4 regions of the Serratia sp. TSA_7 genome follow, and region 1 is predicted to be linked to each of the others. Evidence: predicted binding sites of a transcription regulator. Region 1 holds the regulator's gene; each other region holds the start of a gene.
The links. Region 1 encodes PurR, which represses purine synthesis genes. Its sites were predicted from a motif close to CANGCAAACGTTTGCNTG; they were not measured.

Region 1 (4,715 bases):
AGCAAGGTGTTGCCATTCATGCGGTTTAACGCCGTACGGCAACCGTAACCGCCCAATAAGAAAGCCAGCGTCTGCGGGACATAGCTCAGACCAATATCATTGGGGCTGTAACCCATATCGCCAAGAATAAACGGCGAACCGGTGAGCCAGGCAAAAAAACCGGCAGAGCAGGCGGCAAAAATGGTGACGTTACCGCTGAATACCGGCGATTTCAGCAGTTGGAAGAAACTCAGGGTGTTTTTGGTCTGGGCAGATGGCGCGCTTTTGGCGCTTTCCTTCAGTAACAGCGTCGGCAGCAGCAAAATGACGGTGATACCCAGCAGCACGGCGAAAATTGCCCGCCATCCCATGTGGTTCAACAGCCAGGCGCCGACCAACGGTGCCAGCGCAGGCGAAAGTGCTACCAGCGGCATAATGGTGGCGAATACGCGGTTGGCCTTGCCTTCACGGTAGCGGTCAATGACCAGTGCCTGCCAGGTGACGGCGGCTGAACACACACCGATCGCCTGGATAAAGCGCAGCGACCACAATTGGACGGCATTTTGCACCCACAGCATGCCGAGGCAGCCCAGAGCAAACAGCGCCAGGCCAATCAGCAGCACGGGTTTACGGCCCAAATTATCGGAGAGCGGTCCCCAGAGCAGTTGAGCAAAGGCAAATCCGGCCAGGAAAATGCTAAGGCTGGCGCTGATTGCGCCGGCGGAAATTTGCAGATCTTGCTGCATAGCGCCAAAGGCGGGCAGATACATGTCGGTGGCCAGGTAACCCAGCATGCTCAGGCCGGCAAGATAGAACATAAAACCAAAGGAATTTCGCATGGTATTTCTCATTAATATTTTATTGTCGCAGGTTTTTAGCGCCGGCAAGTGTATCCGGCTGGATCTCTGCTTGTGAAACGGTAATATTTGCGAAGTGCTGTTAAAAAAATTGAAGGCAAAAATCATGTGGTCTGAATATTCGCTTGATGTCGTGGACGCGGTCGCCCGCACCGGCAGCTTCAGCGCGGCGGCGCAGGAACTGCACCGGGTACCTTCGGCGGTTAGCTATACTGTGCGGCAACTGGAACAATGGTTGGCGGTACCGCTATTTGAACGGCGTCATCGCGATGTAGAACTGACGCCGGCCGGCACGCTGTTTATTCAGGAAGCGCGCGGTGTCATCAAAAAAATGCTCGACACTCGCAGGCAGTGCCAGCAGGTGGCCAATGGTTGGCGTGGCCAATTAAAAATTGCGGTGGATATCATCGTCAAACCGCAGCGCTGCCGTCAGCTGGTGCTGGATTTTTACCGTCAATTCCCCGATGTCGAGCTGTTGGTCCAACCCGAAGTGTTTAACGGCGTATGGGATGCGCTGGTGGACGGGCGTGCCGATATGGCGATCGGCGCTACGCGGGCGGTGCCGGTTGGCGGCGGTTTCGCCTTTCGCGACATGGGCGACATGCGTTGGTTGTGTGTCGCCAGCCCCCAGCATCCCTTGGCGGGGTTGGATGGCCTGCTGAAAGATGATCAGCTCCGGCCTTTCCCTTCGCTGTGTCTGGAGGATACGTCACGCAATCTGCCCAAGCGGGTCACCTGGACGCTGGACAATCAACGGCGGCTGGTGGTGCCGGATTGGGCCTCTGCGGTGGATTGCCTGTGCGCCGGATTGTGCGTCGGCATGATGCCTGCGCATCAGGTATTGCCGTTGGTACAGCGTGGTGAATTGGTGGCGCTGCAACTGCAACAGCCATTTCCCGCCAGCCCATGTTGCCTGACCTGGCAGCAGAATACCCCATCGCCGGCGATGGCCTGGCTGCTGGATTACCTGGGGGACAGCGAAACCTTGAATCAGGAATGGTTAAGCGAAGTGACGCCGGAAGCCGCTTTGGCTCCCGGCGCAGGCGACTAGCGGCGGTAATCGATGAAGGGGCCGTCGGCGACCGAGCGGCGTTCAACCAGCTTCGGATGTACTTCAATGACTTGCGATTCTTCACGCTTGCTGATGATGCGATCCAGCAGCATGGTGAACGCCATCTCGCCCAAACGCTCTTTGGGCTGATGGATGGTCGTCAGTGCCGGCGTGAAATAGCGGGCGTTGCGCACATTATCGTAACCAATAACGGAAATATCCTGCGGTACGCGCAACCCCAGCTCATCAGCGGCGCAAATAGCGCCCATTGCCATGATGTCGCCGCCGCAGAATACCGCCGTTGGGCGCTGTTTCTGCGATAATATCTGGTGCATGGCCTTGTAGCCGGATTCCGGTTCGAAGTCACCTTGTACAATCCACTCGTCGCGCACCTCGATATTGGCTTCTTCCATGGCTTTTAAAAAGCCCTGATGGCGGCCGCCGCCGGTGTTGCGCGCTAATTGGCCCGGAATGGCGCCAATCTCACGGTGGCCACGCTCGATCAGATAGCGGCCGGCCAGATAACCGCCTTCGAAGGCGTTGTCGATAATGGTATCGGTAAAATCACCGCGTGCTGCGCCCCAGTCCATGACCACCATTGGGATGTTACGGTAATCTTCCAACATCCCCAGCAATTGATCCGGGTATTCAGAGCACATCACCAGCAGGCCATCGACGCGTTTTTGCGCCAGCATCGCCAGATAAGCGCGTTGCTTGTCGAGGTTATTGTGCGAGTTACACAGGATCAGCGTATAGCCTTTGCTGTAGCAGCTGTTTTCCACCGCCTCGATCACTTCGGCGAAATAGGGCGCTTCGCTGGAGGTAGCCAGCAGACCGATAGATTTGGTGTGATTGACTTTCAGGCTGCGCGCCACGGCGCTGGGAGAATAGTGCAGCTCTTTGATCGCGGCCGCAACGGCCGCTTTAGTCTCTTCGGCGACGAAACGAGTCTTATTGATGACGTGCGAAACGGTGGTGGTGGAAACGCCAGCGCGTTTGGCCACATCTTTAATCGTTGCCATGTAAAGAATGACTCCTGAACTCACATGTTGCAGCATGTAAGTGTGATGTTAATCGTTTGCCTGCGTAGATCCTTCTTCCAAATAAGCGAAGCTGAGTTTTTAGTGTATTGAAGTCGTCAGCGTTTGGTCAGGAGGGGCATTTTTGCCGGTACGCAGTTGTGAACTGCGAATTTTGTCCCATATTGAGCCAAAGTGGAAGAGGTAATCAGTATTATAAACCGGGAAATGATAACAAGATTTTATTGTCTAACTGTGGGAAAATGGTTTGACGCATTAATTGTGTGCCTTTTATCCTTGGGATAACCCGTCTGAAAAGGAGTTGTAATGGATACCGATCTGAAAATGTCACTGTTCACCACTGTGTGTGCGCTGGCCGTTATTATTGCTTTTAGCTTCACCGCGGCGTTGAACTGATCCCCGGTTGTCACACAGGCGCAGTTCACTGCGCTTGTTCGCATTTTCCCACCGCTACGTCAGATTTTTCCACAAGTGCTCCGTTCACCCACTGCCGGATGTTTTCCATGCGGCTTCGCGAAACCGTGGTCTGAGAGCGACGAAAAGGCCTAAGATCAGAACGCTTGCGGTAGGCGGTGAGGCGTGCGGCTGGGGGGCCAGCCGCGGAGGCGATTATCGAATGGTTTTCGGTGTTACCACACGGCGGGCGCCAATGTAGTGGTTTTGCCAGTAGTCGTTGTCCAACTGGCTGATACGGATTTCCTCACCGGTACGCGGTGACTGAATGAATTTGCCGTTGCCCAGATAGACGCCGACGTGATCGGCCACGCCGCGGTTGTTGATGCGGAAGAACACCAGGTCACCGCTTTCCAGCTCGTTTTTCTTGATCGGCGCCGCGTCGCGCAGGTGATACATCTCGTTGGCAGTACGCGGCATCTTGATTTTCACTACGTCTTTATAGGCGTAATAAATCAGTCCGCTACAGTCAAAACCGGTTCTTGGCGAAGTGCCGCCCCAGCGATAAGGTTTGCCCATTTGATCCATCAGCTTGGCCATCGCGGTTTGCTTGGCGTGCTGATAGCGCTTTTTGTGCGCCGGGCTGAGTTTCAGCGGTTTTTCGTCGCGAGCCAATTTGGCGGTGGCCATGCCGGGTTCCCGGTGACGGCCATAGCCTTTTTTGTAACCCTTTTTCGGTGGGGTCACTTTGATTTTGGCTATTTTCTGGGTTTGGTGTTTCGATTTTGCGCTGACGATCTTTTTAGCGGTTTTTTCTGTTTTGGTTTTGGAAACCTTGGCTGTTTTTGGCGGAGCAGTGACTTTCACTTTTTTGCTGGCCTTTGCCGCTTTCTTTTTCTTGCGGTCATCCGGCCGGGCTTCATTAACGTGGCTTTTGCGCTGCTCGGCGGCAATACGCGCCTGTGGCGCAGCGTGCGCCAGATTTAAGAATAGCTGTGTAAACAACAGCACAAAAAGCGTAAGAATTAAACGCATGTCGACGTTACCAACCTTGGCCCCGGAACAGATATCGAAAGAATGACAGTATTCCCCAATTTCGCCATATAAAACAGCGAAGAACTCATAAATGATAATCCATATTGTGAGAAAACGTTAACAGCATTTTTTTTGTTGAAAAATCAATCCGTTGATGTATAAAAAATCACCTTTCTCCGCTGTCGGAATTATTAAAGGATACCGAGTGGCGGAAAAATATATTAGTGAAATGGTCGGATTAAAAATGTTATTCTGAGCGTATGTTTTAACCGGAACGGCCTTTGCCGGTGAGATGCGATTGGCAACGGGGAATACCCTTGCAAAAGATGGCGTTTTCTTGCGACTGTTCCAGCCGCTACA
Region 2 (4,715 bases), on a different contig from region 1:
CGGCGGTATTGAATTGGCGCAGGGAATGATTGCGCGTGAATTGGCGCCGGCCCACGGGGTATTGGTGGCTTCGGCGGATTATCTGCGGCGTCATCCGCTTTTGAGCCAACCGGAACAGCTGGCGAACCACGCGGGGATTTTTATCCGCTCGCCGCAAACCGGGCGGATTCGCAACCTGCCGCTGCGCAATGCGGATAACGAACAGCGGGCGCCCTTGATGACCGTTAACATGACGGTGAATGAGCCGGAGGCGGCGGCGCGAGCGGCGGAAATGGGGCTGGGCATTGCGTTGATCGCCATGCCAAGCGCCTTGCCTTATCTGGAAAGCGGTCGCTTATTGCGGGTGTTGCCAGCCTGGTATGTCGATCGCGGTAGCGTCTATCTTTACTTTCCCACGACCAAATTTCTGCCCAGCAAAACCCGGGTGTTTGTCGATTACATCACCGAGCAATTTCGCCTGCAGAAGCTGGCGACGCGTTTTGATGCGCGCTAGAAACGAGAAAAGCCCCTCGCGGGGCTTTTTTTCTTCCGTCAGTGGGCTGTCTGACGATCAGTTGAAGATTTCAGCGGTGCCGTGCAGTTTGTTCTGGCCACCGGCAGAGATGATGCGGTAAGAGCTGGCGCCTGATGCTGCGGCCTTGTTAGCCAGTTCGGTTTCCAGTGCGCTCAGGTTAGAAGCGCCGGCAACGGAGACGACACCGATTTTCTGAGCGTCGGCGGCAGGTTGGCTGGAAGGCTGGTCAGCGGCAACGGTGGCGAAAGAGGCGGTAGTCAGCAGTAGAGCCGTAGCAAAAATTTTGATGTTTTTCATGATTCAATCCTCAGAGTATTTGTCAGGTGAGAGGTTGTTTCCTCTCGATGTGTTGAATAATAGGCCGACATGCCCACAGAGAAAATCGGAGAGTTTTGAGTATTTTATTCAAATAAATTGACTTAATTTTGAGCGCTGGCGTGCTGGAACAATCGCCACTACCCTTTAAAGGTGATTCTTAAAGGGGAGCGCAATGGCATCAGATCCGCTTTTACCGCTTCACTGACGATCGACTGACGTTGCGCACCGTGCCGCTGCAAATCGGTAACGGCGTGCAGACTGGCGAACTGGGTTGGCAACGGATTGGAGAAACTTCATGGTTATCGTGCACCATCTGAATAATTCACGCTCGCAGCGTATCTTGTGGTTTCTGGAAGAATTGGGTGTGCCTTATCAGGTACAGCGTTACCAACGCGATCCGCAAACCCTGCTGGCGCCGCCGGAGCTGAAAAAGATCCACCCGTTGGGCAAATCCCCGGTGATTGTCGATGGCGATCTGACCCTGGCGGAGTCCGGCGCCATTATCGAATATTTGCAAGAAGCCTACGATGCCCAGGGGCTGTTTATCCCGACCGACCATCATGCTCGCCAACAATACCGTTACTGGCTGCATTATGCGGAAGGATCGCTGATGCCGCTGCAGGTCATGAAGCTGGTGTTCAGCCGCCTGGGTCAATCGCCGGTCCCCTGGTTGTTGCGGCCGCTAGCGGGGGCGATTGGCAAAGGGGTTCAGCGGGAATATCTGGACAAACAGATCGCCACGCATCGCGATTATCTTGAGCAGCACCTGAGCAAAAGCACCTGGTTTGTCGGCAACGAATTCAGCGCGGCGGATATCCAGATGAGCTTTCCGCTGGAAGCGATGGCGGCGCGCGGTTCGCTGGACAATTGCCCGAAGCTGCGCGGCTATCTGCAGCGTATCCATACCCGGCCGGCTTACCAGCGGGCGTTGGAGCAGGGCGGCCCTTACGAACTGCTGAGCTGAGGGCATGAACTATACTTGACGGGTTAACCTCTGTTTGGAGATAGCCTATGCCTACGCAAATTTTTGTTAACCTGCCGGTGGACAATTTGCCCGCATCCATCGAGTTTTTCACCCAGTTGGGTTTCAGCTTTAATCAGCAGTTTACCGATGATACCGCCGCTTGCATGGTGGTCAGCGAGAGCATTTATGTAATGTTGCTGACTCACGATAAATTCAAAATGTTCACCCCGAACCCGATTGGCGATGCCAGGAGGGCGACCGAAGTGCTGCTTTGTCTGTCGCAGCCCAGCCGGGCGGCGGTGGACAGCCTGGTGCGCAAGGCGATTGCCGCCGGCGGCAATACCTATAATCAGCCGCAGGATTACGGTTCTATGTACGGCCACGGTTTCCAGGATTTGGACGGCCATATCTGGGAACTGATGTACATGGATGAAAAAGCCGCACAGGCTCAGTAGCCGGTTTTTGCCCCCTGAGCCGGGGGCGCCCCATCGGATTTACCTATGTGACAAATCTTGCCTTTTCGATAATGATTGATCCCGGCGCTTTTCTGCATGAATTGCCGCGATCTTGGTTGATCAGAGGGTATGGAAGGCCGGATAATCGTTTGCCTTGAATAAACCACCATAAATCACCCGTATCACGCGATGAGAGTTAAACGTTTGCCTTTTAACGCCACGCCGATGGGCGGTGCGGCCGAAGGGCAGGGAAGCTGACGTGATGGAAACGATTCCGTAATGAACATGCGTGGGCGGAATAACAAGCAACAAGCCTTGTGAAACGGGCTGGCAATGAAATACAGGGGACAGCAACATGTCGAATTCTCAAGCGAACAACGCCGTTAAACCAAAAGGCGGGCTTGATGGCTATTTTAATATTTCCGCACGCGGCAGCTCCGTGCGTCAGGAAGTGGTGGCGGGATTAACCACTTTCCTGGCGATGGTTTACTCGGTGATCGTGGTGCCGAGCATGTTGGGCAAAGCGGGCTTCCCGCCAACGGCGGTATTTGTTGCCACCTGCCTGGTCGCCGGCCTCGGCTCATTGCTGATGGGGCTATGGGCTAACCTGCCGATGGCCATCGGTTGTGCGATTTCCCTGACCGCCTTTACCGCTTTCAGCCTGGTGCTGGGCCAGCACATCAGCATTCCGGTGGCGCTGGGCGCGGTCTTCCTGATGGGCGTGCTGTTCACCATCATCTCGATAACCGGCATCCGTTCCTGGATCTTGCGCAATTTGCCGATGGGCGTGGCGCACGGTACCGGTATCGGCATCGGTCTTTTCCTGCTGCTGATCGCCGCCAACGGCGTGGGTCTGGTAGTGAAGAATCCGCTGGATGGCCTGCCGGTGGCGCTGGGCGCGTTCACCTCTTTCCCGGTGGTGATGACGTTGCTCGGTCTGGCGGTGATTTTCGGGTTGGAAAAACTGCGTGTACCCGGCGGTATTCTGCTGGTGATCATCGCCATTTCGGTGATTGGCCTGCTGTTTGACCCCGCGGTGAAATATCAGGGGCTGTTCGCCATGCCAAGCCTGGCGGACGCCAATGGCAATTCGTTGATCTTCAGCCTGGATATCATGGGTGCGTTGCAACCGGTGGTGTTGCCGAGCGTGCTGGCACTGGTGATGACCGCAGTGTTTGACGCTACCGGCACCATTCGCGCGGTGGCCGGGCAGGCCAACCTGCTGGATAAGGACGGGCAGATCATCAACGGCGGCAAGGCGCTGACCTCGGATTCCCTGAGCAGCATTTTCTCCGGCCTGGTGGGCGCGGCCCCGGCGGCGGTCTATATCGAATCCGCAGCGGGCACCGCGGCGGGCGGTAAAACCGGCCTGACCGCAACCGTAGTCGGCCTGTTGTTCCTGCTGATCCTGTTCTTGTCGCCGCTGTCTTATCTGGTGCCGATTTACGCTACTGCGCCGGCGCTGATGTACGTCGGCCTGCTGATGTTGAGCAACGTCACCAAGCTGGACTTCAACGACTTTGTCGACGCCATGTCCGGCCTGCTGTGCGCGGTGTTTATCGTGCTGACCTGCAATATCGTCACCGGTATCATGCTGGGCTTCAGCTCGCTGGTGATTGGCCGCATTTGCTCCGGTGAATGGCGCAAGCTGAATATCGGCACCGTGCTGATCGCGGTGGCGCTGGTGGTGTTCTATGCCGGCGGTTGGGCGATTTAATCCGCTGTGTTTCCCCCACCCGTTGGGTGGGGGAAAATCTGACCTTCTTCCCCTTCAGAAAAGTCTTCTTCTTTCTGTGCTGCGTTTTGAAAAGCACAACAAGCTTTAATCGCTGTAAAAAAAGTGATCTACTATCGGGGTATACATCAGAGATGTAATCTGAACCCGAGAGTCTAAGGAAAGCATGGAAATATTTTTTACAATCCTCATTTTGATCCTGGTGGTTTCTCTGTCCGGGGTGGTGACACGTATGTTGCCGTTCCAGATACCGCTGCCGTTAATGCAAATTGCCATCGGGGCTCTGCTGGCCTGGCCGCATTTCGGGCTGCATGTCGACTTTGACCCCGAACTGTTCCTGGTGCTGTTTATCCCGCCGCTGCTGTTTGCCGACGGTTGGAAAACCCCAACGCGCGAATTTCTGCATCACGGCCGTGAAATCCTGGGGCTGGCGCTGGTGCTGGTGTTGCTTACCGTGGTCGGTGTCGGTTACCTGATTTACGCCATGGTGCCGGGTATCCCGCTGGTGGCGGCGTTTGCGCTGGCGGCAGTGCTGTCGCCAACGGACGCCGTGGCGCTGGGCGGCATCGTCGGTAAAGGGCGTATTCCGAAACCGATCATGGGCGTGCTGGAAGGCGAGGCGCTGATGAACGACGCGTCCGGCCTGGTTTCGCTCAAGTTCGCCATCGCGGTGGCGATGGGCACCATGGTGTTTACCGTGGGCGGCGCCACTCTGGAGTTCTTGAAGGT
Region 3 (4,715 bases), on a different contig from region 1:
CCTTACAGTTAACAATAATTCTCATCCGGCGCTTGACTCTGGAGTTGACTCCAGGGTGTAGAGTCAGCGCAATGTCGATCATTAACTGCCCGGAGGGGGACGTTATGCATACCCATAAAAACCATAATCACCAGGAACATAACCCTGCAGAAGGTACCTGCGGCTGCAATCACAGCCACGGTAAAACCCAGCACGGTTGCAGCAGCAAACAAAAAATCGGCACCGTTGAAACCGGCCATGCTCATTCGCACGATCATGGCGCCGGCTGTTGCAGCACAGACGATCATGAGGATCCGGATGAGGAAAGCCACAGTCTGGCTGCCGCCCCTCCTTCCGGCAGCCAACGTTACAGTTGGAAAGTCACCGGCATGGACTGCCCCAGCTGCGCAAAAAAAATAGAGAACGCCGTTACGGGCATTCCCGGCGTAGAAAACGCACGCGTGCTGTTCGCCACTGAAAAACTGGTGGTCGACGCCCAATCCGATGTCAGCCTGCGCATCCAGGACGCGGTGCAACAGGCCGGCTTTACCCTGCTCGGCACCCAGGCAACCAAAGCCGAGTCGCCCCAGGCATCGCGCCTGAAGGAATTCGGCCCGCTGCTGTTGCTTACCACGCTGATGGTGGTCAGTTGGGTGCTCGATAGGGTCAATCCCGAACTGGGCCGCATTGCGTTTATCGCCACCACGCTGGTCGGTCTGGCGCCGGTCGCGGCCAAGGCGCTGCGGCTGATCCGCTCCGGTACGCCGTTTGCCATTGAAACCCTGATGAGCGTGGCGGCAATAGGCGCGCTCTTTATCGGCGCCACCGCCGAGGCAGCCATGGTGCTGCTGCTGTTTATGGTTGGCGAGCTGCTGGAATCCTACGCCGCCAAACGCGCCCGCCGTGGCGTGACGGCACTGATGGAGCTGGTGCCGGAAGATGCGCTGCTGCTGCAAGGCTCGGCGCGTAAACGCGTGCCGGTCGCCAGCCTGCGCCCCGGCGATGTGATTGAAATTGCCCCCGGCGGCCGCCTTCCGGCCGATGCCGAACTGCTCAACCCGTTCGCCAGTTTCGACGAAAGCGCCCTGACCGGCGAATCGGTGCCGGTCGAACGTCAGCAGGGCCAGAAAGTCGCGGCGGGCAGCCTGTCGGTCGATCAGGCCGCGCAGATGAAGGTGATTTCCGAGCCGGGCAAAAACGCCATCGACCGCATTCTGCAGTTGATCGAAGAGGCCGAAGAACGCCGAGCGCCTATCGAACGTTTCCTTGACCGGTTCAGCAGTTACTACACGCCAGCGATTATGCTGCTGGCCGTTGCGGTGATCCTGGTGCCGCCGCTGCTGCTGTCACAGCCCTGGGATATCTGGATTTACCGCGGCCTGACCCTGCTGCTGATCGGTTGTCCTTGTGCGCTGGTCATATCCACTCCGGCGGCAATTACCTCCGGGCTGGCGGCGGCCACTCGGCGCGGCGCCCTGATCAAAGGCGGCGCGGCGCTGGAACAGTTGGGCCAGGTGCAAACCATCGCTTTCGATAAAACCGGCACGCTGACGGAAGGCAAGCCCAGGGTCACGGATGTACTGCCGATCAACGGCATCAGCGAACAGCAGTTGCTGACCCTGGCCGCCGCGGTAGAAACCGGCTCCCATCATCCGCTGGCGCAGGCGATTATCAAACGGGCCGAGCAGTATGGTGCGCCTCTGCCGCCGGCTCAGGCGCGTCGCGCTCTGGCGGGAGTTGGGGTGGAAGGCGTGGTTGACGGTAAAACTCTGTTGATCAGCGCACCGGGTAAACTGGTGGCAGGCCAGCTCGACGCCTTGTTGCAAAGCCAGGTAGAAAAACTGGAAAACGCTGGCAAAACGGCGGTGGTGGTGTTGGAAAACGGCGTAGCGATCGGCCTGCTGGCACTGCGTGATACGCTGCGCAGCGACGCTAAACAGGCCATTGCCGAATTGAACGCGCTGGGGATCCACGGGGTGATGTTGACCGGCGATAACCCGCGTGCGGCGGCGGCGATTGCCGCAGAACTGGGGATCGATTACCGAGCCGGGCTGCTGCCGGAAGATAAAGTGAAAGCGGTCATCGAACTGAGTGAACTGCGCCCGACGGCGATGATCGGCGACGGTATCAACGATGCGCCGGCGATGAAAGCCTCAAGCATCGGTATCGCCATGGGCAGCGGCACCGACGTGGCGCTGGAAACCGCCGACGCGGCGCTGACCCATAACCGGTTGCTCGGTGTGGCAGAAATGATCCGCATCTCGCGCGCTACCCATGCCAATATCCGGCAGAACATCACCATTGCGCTGGGGTTGAAAGGGATATTCCTGATCACCACACTGCTGGGGATGACCGGGTTGTGGCTGGCGGTGCTGGCGGACTCGGGCGCTACCGCGCTGGTCACCGCCAACGCACTGCGCTTGCTGAAGAAACGCAACTAGGCAACGGCATACCTCAGGGGTGAATCAATTCCCCCTGAGGTGCAACTCACATCGGTCAGACGCCCTTGCGTAACAGGTAGCGGTACGGTGCCTTGTCGGTTTCCTGCGCCACCAGCGTGTGCTCCATAAAGCGGCAGAAGCCCGGAATATCGCGGGTGGTGGCCGGATCATCGGCAATAATCAGCAGGGTTTGACCGTCATCCATATGGCGTACGGTCTTGCGCACCATCATCACCGGTTCCGGACAGCGCAGCCCCAGCGCGTCAAGCGTCTGGTCTGCCTGGGCAAATAAGTCAGTCATGCAATTTTTCTCGATCAAAAGCGATCGGCGAACGCCCGCCGCATCTCATTGGCGCCTAGTTTACGCCGGTAGTTTTTCTGCGCAAGATACGTTAACGTTTGCGTTAAATTTAGCCATTGCATTGGTTGCGCAAACACGTATCATGCCGCCGCGCAGCGCATTTTGCTGTTGCGACAAGACACCCTGGGTTCCCTCACCCCACGACTAAAAAGGCTACAACATGTATTCGTTTACCGCTCAGCAGCGCCTCACCGCGTTGGTCTGGCTATCGCTGTTCCATATTGTCATCATTACCTCCAGTAACTACCTGGTGCAGTTGCCGATTACCGTTTTCGGCTTCCATACCACCTGGGGGGCCTTTACCTTTCCGTTCATCTTCCTGGCAACCGATCTGACGGTGCGTATTTTCGGTGCCCCGCTGGCACGGCGTATCATTCTTTCGGTAATGGTCCCGGCGCTGTTCATCTCGTACGTGATTTCTACCGTGACCTATCAGGGCGAATGGCAGGGCTTTGCCGCGTTGGGCAGCTTTAACCTGTTTGTGGCACGTATCGCCATCGCCAGCTTTATGGCTTACGTGCTCGGTCAGATCCTCGACGTACACGTTTTCAACCGGCTGCGCCAACGCAGCGCCTGGTGGGTTGCTCCTGCTGCGGCAATGTTCCTCGGCAATATCAGCGATACCCTGTCGTTCTTCTTTATTGCGTTTTATAAGAGCAGCGATGCCTTTATGGCCAATAACTGGGTGGAGATCGCGCTGGTGGATTACAGCTTCAAGGTTCTGATCTGCCTGCTGTTTTTCCTGCCGATGTACGGCGTACTCCTGAATATGCTGCTTAAGCGCATTGCCGTCCGCCGCAATGACGGCAGCCTGCAAGCGAACTGAGCCGTGTTATCATTGGCGGCCTGCACCCTACGGAGGCCGCCAATGACAGTAATCACCCGCCACGCTACCTTCAACGAAATCCACGCCCTGTACCGGCAAATCCCCGAATTCGGTGGCCTGCATAGCCTGGCCGATTTACAGCAACGCGTCGGGCCGTCCGCCTGCCACCTGCTGATCGCCGAGGTTGACGGCCAAGCCGCCGGTTTCAAACTGGGTTATCAGACGCAAGAAAAAGTATTTTACAGCTGGCTGGGCGGCGTGCTGCCGGCGTTTCGCCGCCACGGCGTGGCGCGGGCACTGTTGGCCGAGCAGGAGCGCTGGGCGAGAGCGCAAGGATATCGGCGGTTGACCGTGAAAACACGCAATCAATTCCGCGCGATGTTGACGATGCTCATCGGCCATCACTATCAGATTGTTCAACTGGAAAAGAAAGGCGAAGTGGCTGATTATCGGCTATTACTTGAAAAAGCCTTGTGACAACATCTGCCTTGCATTTCAACGTGGAATAGGTTGCGATACGGCAGTAAAAACCTACCTGAAAGGAAGAAGGAAGCCCAATGCGTAAAGTAGCAAAATTGATGGGTATCAGCCTGTTAGTGCTTGGCCTGGCGGCCTGTGACGGCGACACCAAAGACACCAAGGCGCCGGCGGGCGGTGCTGCGGCCAGCGCACCGGCCGGGCAACAGGTGAGTTTACTGGACGGAAAACTGGCGTTCACTCTGCCGGTCGGCATGGCGGACCAAAGCGGTAAGCTGGGCAACCAGGCGAACAACATGCACGTTTACGCCGACAGCACCGGCCAGCGCGCGCTGATCGTGATCCTCGGCGACAAGACCGCCGACAACCTGGAAACGCTGGCCAAGCGTCTGGAAGACACCCAGCGCTCGCGTGACGCCAATCTGCAGGTGATTACCAATAAAGCCATCGACGTTAACGGCGTCCCTCTGCGTCAACTGGACAGCATCATCACCAGCGGCGGCGAGAAAGCCTACTCTTCGATCCTGATCGGCACACTGGATAACAATATGCTGACCATTCAGGTCACGCTGCCGGCAGATAACCAGCAGCAGGCGCAAAGTGAAGCCGAAGGCATCATCAGCACCTTGAA
Region 4 (4,715 bases), on a different contig from region 1:
TTCGACCGTGGCTTTGGCTTCCAGTAATCCTTTTGGCATAAAGGCGCTTAGGTCGGTGACGTTGATCTGCCCGTCGTTAGCGTTTAGCGCCAGCGATGGGCGTCTAACGTCAATCTTGTTGAAGGTGGCTTCGCTGCCGTTCAGGTTCAGCGTGCCGGACCAAATGCCCCACTGGTGGTCACGTGCCAACAGCAGGTTACCGCCGTAGCCGTCCAGTGCGGTGATCTGGAACGGGAAGTCCGGATTAATATCGATGATCAGGTTGCGATTGGTGGTCAGCTTGTTGACGTAAACCTCCGCCAGCCAGTGCGGCAGCGGTTTCAGCCACAGTGCGCGCCAATCTGAAGGTAAAGTGTATTCCAGTGCGGCGACGGCCACTTCGTCCAGTTGCAGGCGATTGTTGGCGCGCAGCCAGTTGCCGGAGGTGCGCAACAATCCGCCTTCCCAGCGGCTGGTGAACTGCTGAATGGCGATACCGGCCGGTGAAAGCCGCATATTCATGATCGGGTCGATCAGGTGGAAACCCCCATTGATCAGATCGCTGGCGTTGAAGTTCAGCGAACCGTCCTCGCTGCGCCAGTCGCCCTGCTGGAAGGTGATGTTCTGCAGCGACAGATCGAGATCGTTGAACGCCCACTCTTTGCCTTCCAGTCGTGCGTCGATCAGATCAAAACGTTTGAGAGTGACCGGTGGCAGGGCGGTAAAGCGTTGCCAGAATTCGGCCAGCGTCAGCGGAGTTTGCATGCGCACACCGCTCAGCCGCAGGCGTTCCACCTGCCAACTGCCGTCGGCGGCGCGGCTGGCAACCCCGGTCAGGTCACCCTGAGCCAGATCGGCACCGAAGTTGTTGAGTTTCAGCTGGTTCTGCTTAAGTTCACCCTGTACCAGCACCTGCGAAGCCGGGATACCGTTCAGCGTCATCGAGCCGGCGCTGAACTGGAACTGATTGTTTTCTCCCAGAGGATGGCCGGCTTTGGGTTGCCAGGGCGTAATGCCGGCATTGACCTGCTGCGCATTGAGCTGCCAAGTTTCATCGCTGGACTGCAGCGCCATATTGCTCAACTGCAACACATCGGCCTGCACCGGCAGTATCGCGGCTTGCGGCTGAACGGTAAGCGTGCCGTCGCGCAGCGTTACGCTGTGAAAGTAGCGCGGTTCAGTGATTTGGCGCAGGCTCAGGCCGAGATCTACCCGTTTGGCGACCAACGCCTGCGGCTGGTTATTTTTGGCCAGTTGGACGTCTTCCAGGCTGATTTGGCCCGGCTGATTCCATGAGTGCGAGATTTTTGCCACCGACAGGCGATATTCGCTGTTGTCGCTGATCCAACGGCTAAGCCAGCCCGCCGCCCAGCCGGTTTGCCCCACGACGTACAACAGCACAATGGCAAGCACTACCAGCAGCAGCAACGTCAGCAACAGTTTTCCGATAAATTTCATCGTCTACATCCGCGTCGGTCAAAAAAGATACCCTGTTTATGCCGCAATTGGCCGGGCATCTCAAGTGCAATGGTCTGATAGGCAATAAAAAACGGCCGCAAGCGGCCGTTTGTGGCAGGCAGTGCGGCGGATTATGGCTTCTCGTGTTCGTGCGGGAACACCAGGTTGAGCACGATGGCGGTGATGCCGCCGGCGGCAATGCCTGAGGAGAGCAGGGTTTTCAGCCAGTCGGGCGCGAACTGCAGGATCAGCGGTTGCTGAGAAACGCCCATGCCGACGGCCAGCGACAGCGCCATGATCATGATCGCGCGGCGGTTCAGCCTTTCGCGTGACACGATACGCACGCCGGAGGCGGCGATGGTACCGAACATTACCAGGGTAGCACCGCCAAGCACCGGCTCAGGAATATGTTGCACGAAATTGGCCACTGCCGGGAACAAACCCAGCGCGATCAGCATCAGCGCCACCACAAAACCGACGTAACGGCTGGCAACCCCGGTCAATTGGATCACGCCGTTGTTCTGACCAAAACAGGAGTTGGGGAAGGTGTTGAACACCGCCGACAGCATCGAGTTCAGGCCGTTGGCCAGCACGCCGCCCTTCAGGCGCTTCATATACAGCGGGCCGCTGACCGGCTGTTCCGACACGTCTGAGGTGGCGGTGATGTCGCCGATGGTTTCCAGCGAGGTAACCATAAAGATCAGCATCAGTGGCAGCAGCAGGCTCCAGTCAAAGCCCAGGCCATAATACAGCGGGATCGGCAGGGTGACTGCCGCCGTTTGCGGAGCCGGTTGGCTTGCCGGCAGCATGTCCATCGCCCAGGCCAGCAGGTAGCCGACCGCCATGGCGATCACCAGCGAGGCGACGCGCAGGTACGGGTTGCGCTGGCGGTTAAGCAGAATAATCACCGCCAATACCGCGCCGGCCAGCAGCAGATTTTTCGGTGCGCCGAAGCTGCCTCCGCTCATCGCGGCATAGCCGCCGCCGATGGAGGTCAGCCCAACCTGAATCAGCGACAACCCGATAATCATCACCACAATGCCGGAGACCAGCGGGGTGATGATGCGTCGCGCCAGGTGCAGCACGCGGGAAAGCAAGATCTCGGTGCAGGAAGCGACCATCAGCGTGCCGAATAGCGCGGCCATCATGGTGGGGACGTCGGCACCGCCGTTCTTCAGCGCCAGCCCGCCCATAATCAGTGGCGAAACAAAGTTGAAACTGGTGCCCTGAATCGACAGCAGGCCGGAACCGACGGGTCCCCAGGTTTTAATTTGCAGAATGGAGGCCAGACCGGAGGCAAACAAAGACATGCTGATAATGTGCTGAGTATCCTGTGCCGGCAGACCGAGCGCCTGACAGATCAACAGAGCCGGGGTGATGACCGCCACGAACATCGCCAGCAGATGCTGACCGGCGGCAAACAGCGTTTGCGGCAGCGGCGGGCGGTCTTCCAGGCGATAAATCAGTTCACTGGTGTGGGGCGTTACGGCGGCTTTTTGCACGGCATCAAGCTCGGTGGATGGCATGGTCATGATGTGACATTTCCAGAAACGGCAAAGCAGGCATTTTAATGATCCACCCCGCAAAAGCAAACGGTTGCGCCCTAATATTACGTCGGGGTTATCAATGCTTATGTCGTATTTTTGTTCATTTTTTCTTGTCTTCTCAGCATTTTTTACTTCTAATCCCACCCTCATCAAGTTTTAAAAACTAAGCGGTTTTCTATAACTTATTATTTCTTATTGGATCTTTTCCGTTACAGGGAGTACCCGGATGTTTCATCTTGATACTTATGGCACGTTAGTCGCGGCAACGCTGGTTTTGCTCCTTGGGGGCAAATGCGTCACAAGCATTCCGCTGTTGCGAAAATACACTATTCCCGCACCTGTCGCCGGTGGGTTGCTGGTGGCGCTCTTGTTGTTAGCCCTGAAAAAGTTCGCTAACTGGGAAATCAGCTTCGATATGTCGCTGAAAGACCCGTTGATGCTGGCCTTCTTCGCCACCATCGGCCTGAATGCCAACCTGGCGCGGTTGCGCGCGGGTGGCAGAGCGCTAATGGTGTTCCTGTTTGTGGTGCTGGGCCTGCTGCTGGTGCAGAACGCCATTGGCATCGGCATGGCGAAAATACTGGGCTTGGATCCGCTGATGGGCCTGATCGCCGGTTCAATTACGCTATCCGGCGGTCATGGTACCGGCGCAGCCTGGAGCAAGCTGTTTATCGAACGCTATGGGTTTGAAAACGCGACCGAAGTGGCGATGGCCTGTGCGACTTTCGGCCTGGTGCTGGGCGGCCTGATCGGTGGTCCGGTGGCGCGTTACCTGGTGAAACACTCCTCTACGCCGGAGGGCACACCGGAAGATAGCGTGCAACCGAGCGGTTTTGAAAAGCCGGAAAGCGGTCGACTGATCACGTCCTTGGTGATGATCGAAACTATCGCGATGATCGCCATCTGCTTGAGCCTGGGCCAGTTTATTGCCGGTCTGTTGAATGGCACGGTGTTTGAATTGCCAAACTTTGTTTGCGTGTTGTTTGTCGGCGTGATCCTCAGCAATACGCTGGCGTTCAGCGGTTTTTACACCGTGTTCGAACGGGCGGTGTCGGTGCTGGGGAACGTCAGCCTGTCACTGTTTCTGGCCATGGCGCTGATGAGCCTGCGCCTGTGGGAGTTGGCGTCGCTGGCGCTGCCGATGCTGGCCATTCTGGCTGTGCAGACACTGGTGATGGCGCTCTACGCGATTTTCGTCACTTACCGGGTGATGGGTAAAAACTACGATGCGGCGGTACTGGCTGCGGGCCACTGTGGTTTTGGCATGGGCGCTACGCCAACGGCGATCGCCAATATGCAGGCGATTACCGATCGCTTCGGTCCCTCGCATCTGGCGTTTCTGGTGGTGCCGATGGTGGGGGCGTTCTTTATCGATATCGCCAACGCGATCGTGATTAAGCTGTATCTGCTGTTGCCGGTATTCCCGGCGGTGGGCTGAATAACGTTCGAGAGGTAAGCAAGGGCGCCATTGGCGCCCTTGTCTATGGCTGAGGGTCAGGCGTTGGAGTAGCGCGCTTTCTCCGGTAGCCAGCGTTCAATCAGGGCGCGGGCATGTTCCGGGTACTGCTGGTGAATATGACGGGCGACGCGTTGCACTTCCGGTATCATCGCCTGGTCGCGCAGCAAGTCGGCCACCTTGAACTCCGCACTGCCGGTCTGGCGCGTCCCAAGCAGCTCGCCTGGGCCACGAATTTCCAGATCGCGCTGGGCAATCACAAAGCCATCGTTACT

Region 2: a site for PurR is predicted at 2,445-2,462, ahead of ACUTQW_RS23230 (NCS2 family permease). Genes of this name have one in related genera too.
Region 3: a site for PurR is predicted at 2,809-2,826, ahead of tusA (sulfurtransferase TusA). Genes of this name have one in related genera too.
Region 4: a site for PurR is predicted at 3,023-3,040, ahead of ACUTQW_RS22190 (nucleobase:cation symporter-2 family protein). Genes of this name have one in related genera too.

The regions. Positions count from the first base shown of each region.
Region 1 covers NZ_JBQZFU010000001.1:815,499-820,213, forward strand. The annotation lists gene punC (purine nucleoside transporter PunC) at 1-818, opposite strand, end outside; gene punR (DNA-binding transcriptional activator PunR) at 943-1,887, shown strand; gene purR (HTH-type transcriptional repressor PurR) at 1,884-2,909, opposite strand; gene cydH (cytochrome bd-I oxidase subunit CydH) at 3,234-3,323, shown strand; gene ACUTQW_RS04030 (C40 family peptidase) at 3,537-4,355, opposite strand.
Region 2 covers NZ_JBQZFU010000011.1:80,493-85,207, forward strand. The annotation lists gene ACUTQW_RS23210 (LysR family transcriptional regulator) at 1-493, shown strand, start outside; gene bhsA (multiple stress resistance protein BhsA) at 551-811, opposite strand; gene ACUTQW_RS23220 (glutathione S-transferase family protein) at 1,128-1,796, shown strand; gene ACUTQW_RS23225 (VOC family protein) at 1,844-2,251, shown strand; gene ACUTQW_RS23230 (NCS2 family permease) at 2,607-3,968, shown strand; gene ACUTQW_RS23235 (Na+/H+ antiporter) at 4,153-4,715, shown strand, end outside.
Region 3 covers NZ_JBQZFU010000005.1:55,596-60,310, forward strand. The annotation lists gene ACUTQW_RS16890 (zinc/cadmium/mercury/lead-transporting ATPase) at 105-2,420, shown strand; gene tusA (sulfurtransferase TusA) at 2,476-2,721, opposite strand; gene ACUTQW_RS16900 (7-cyano-7-deazaguanine/7-aminomethyl-7-deazaguanine transporter) at 2,942-3,607, shown strand; gene ACUTQW_RS16905 (GNAT family N-acetyltransferase) at 3,650-4,084, shown strand; gene ACUTQW_RS16910 (DcrB family lipoprotein) at 4,165-4,715, shown strand, end outside.
Region 4 covers NZ_JBQZFU010000010.1:21,498-26,212, forward strand. The annotation lists gene ACUTQW_RS22185 (AsmA family protein) at 1-1,437, opposite strand, end outside; gene ACUTQW_RS22190 (nucleobase:cation symporter-2 family protein) at 1,569-2,969, opposite strand; gene gltS (sodium/glutamate symporter) at 3,211-4,422, shown strand; gene recG (ATP-dependent DNA helicase RecG) at 4,479-4,715, opposite strand, start outside.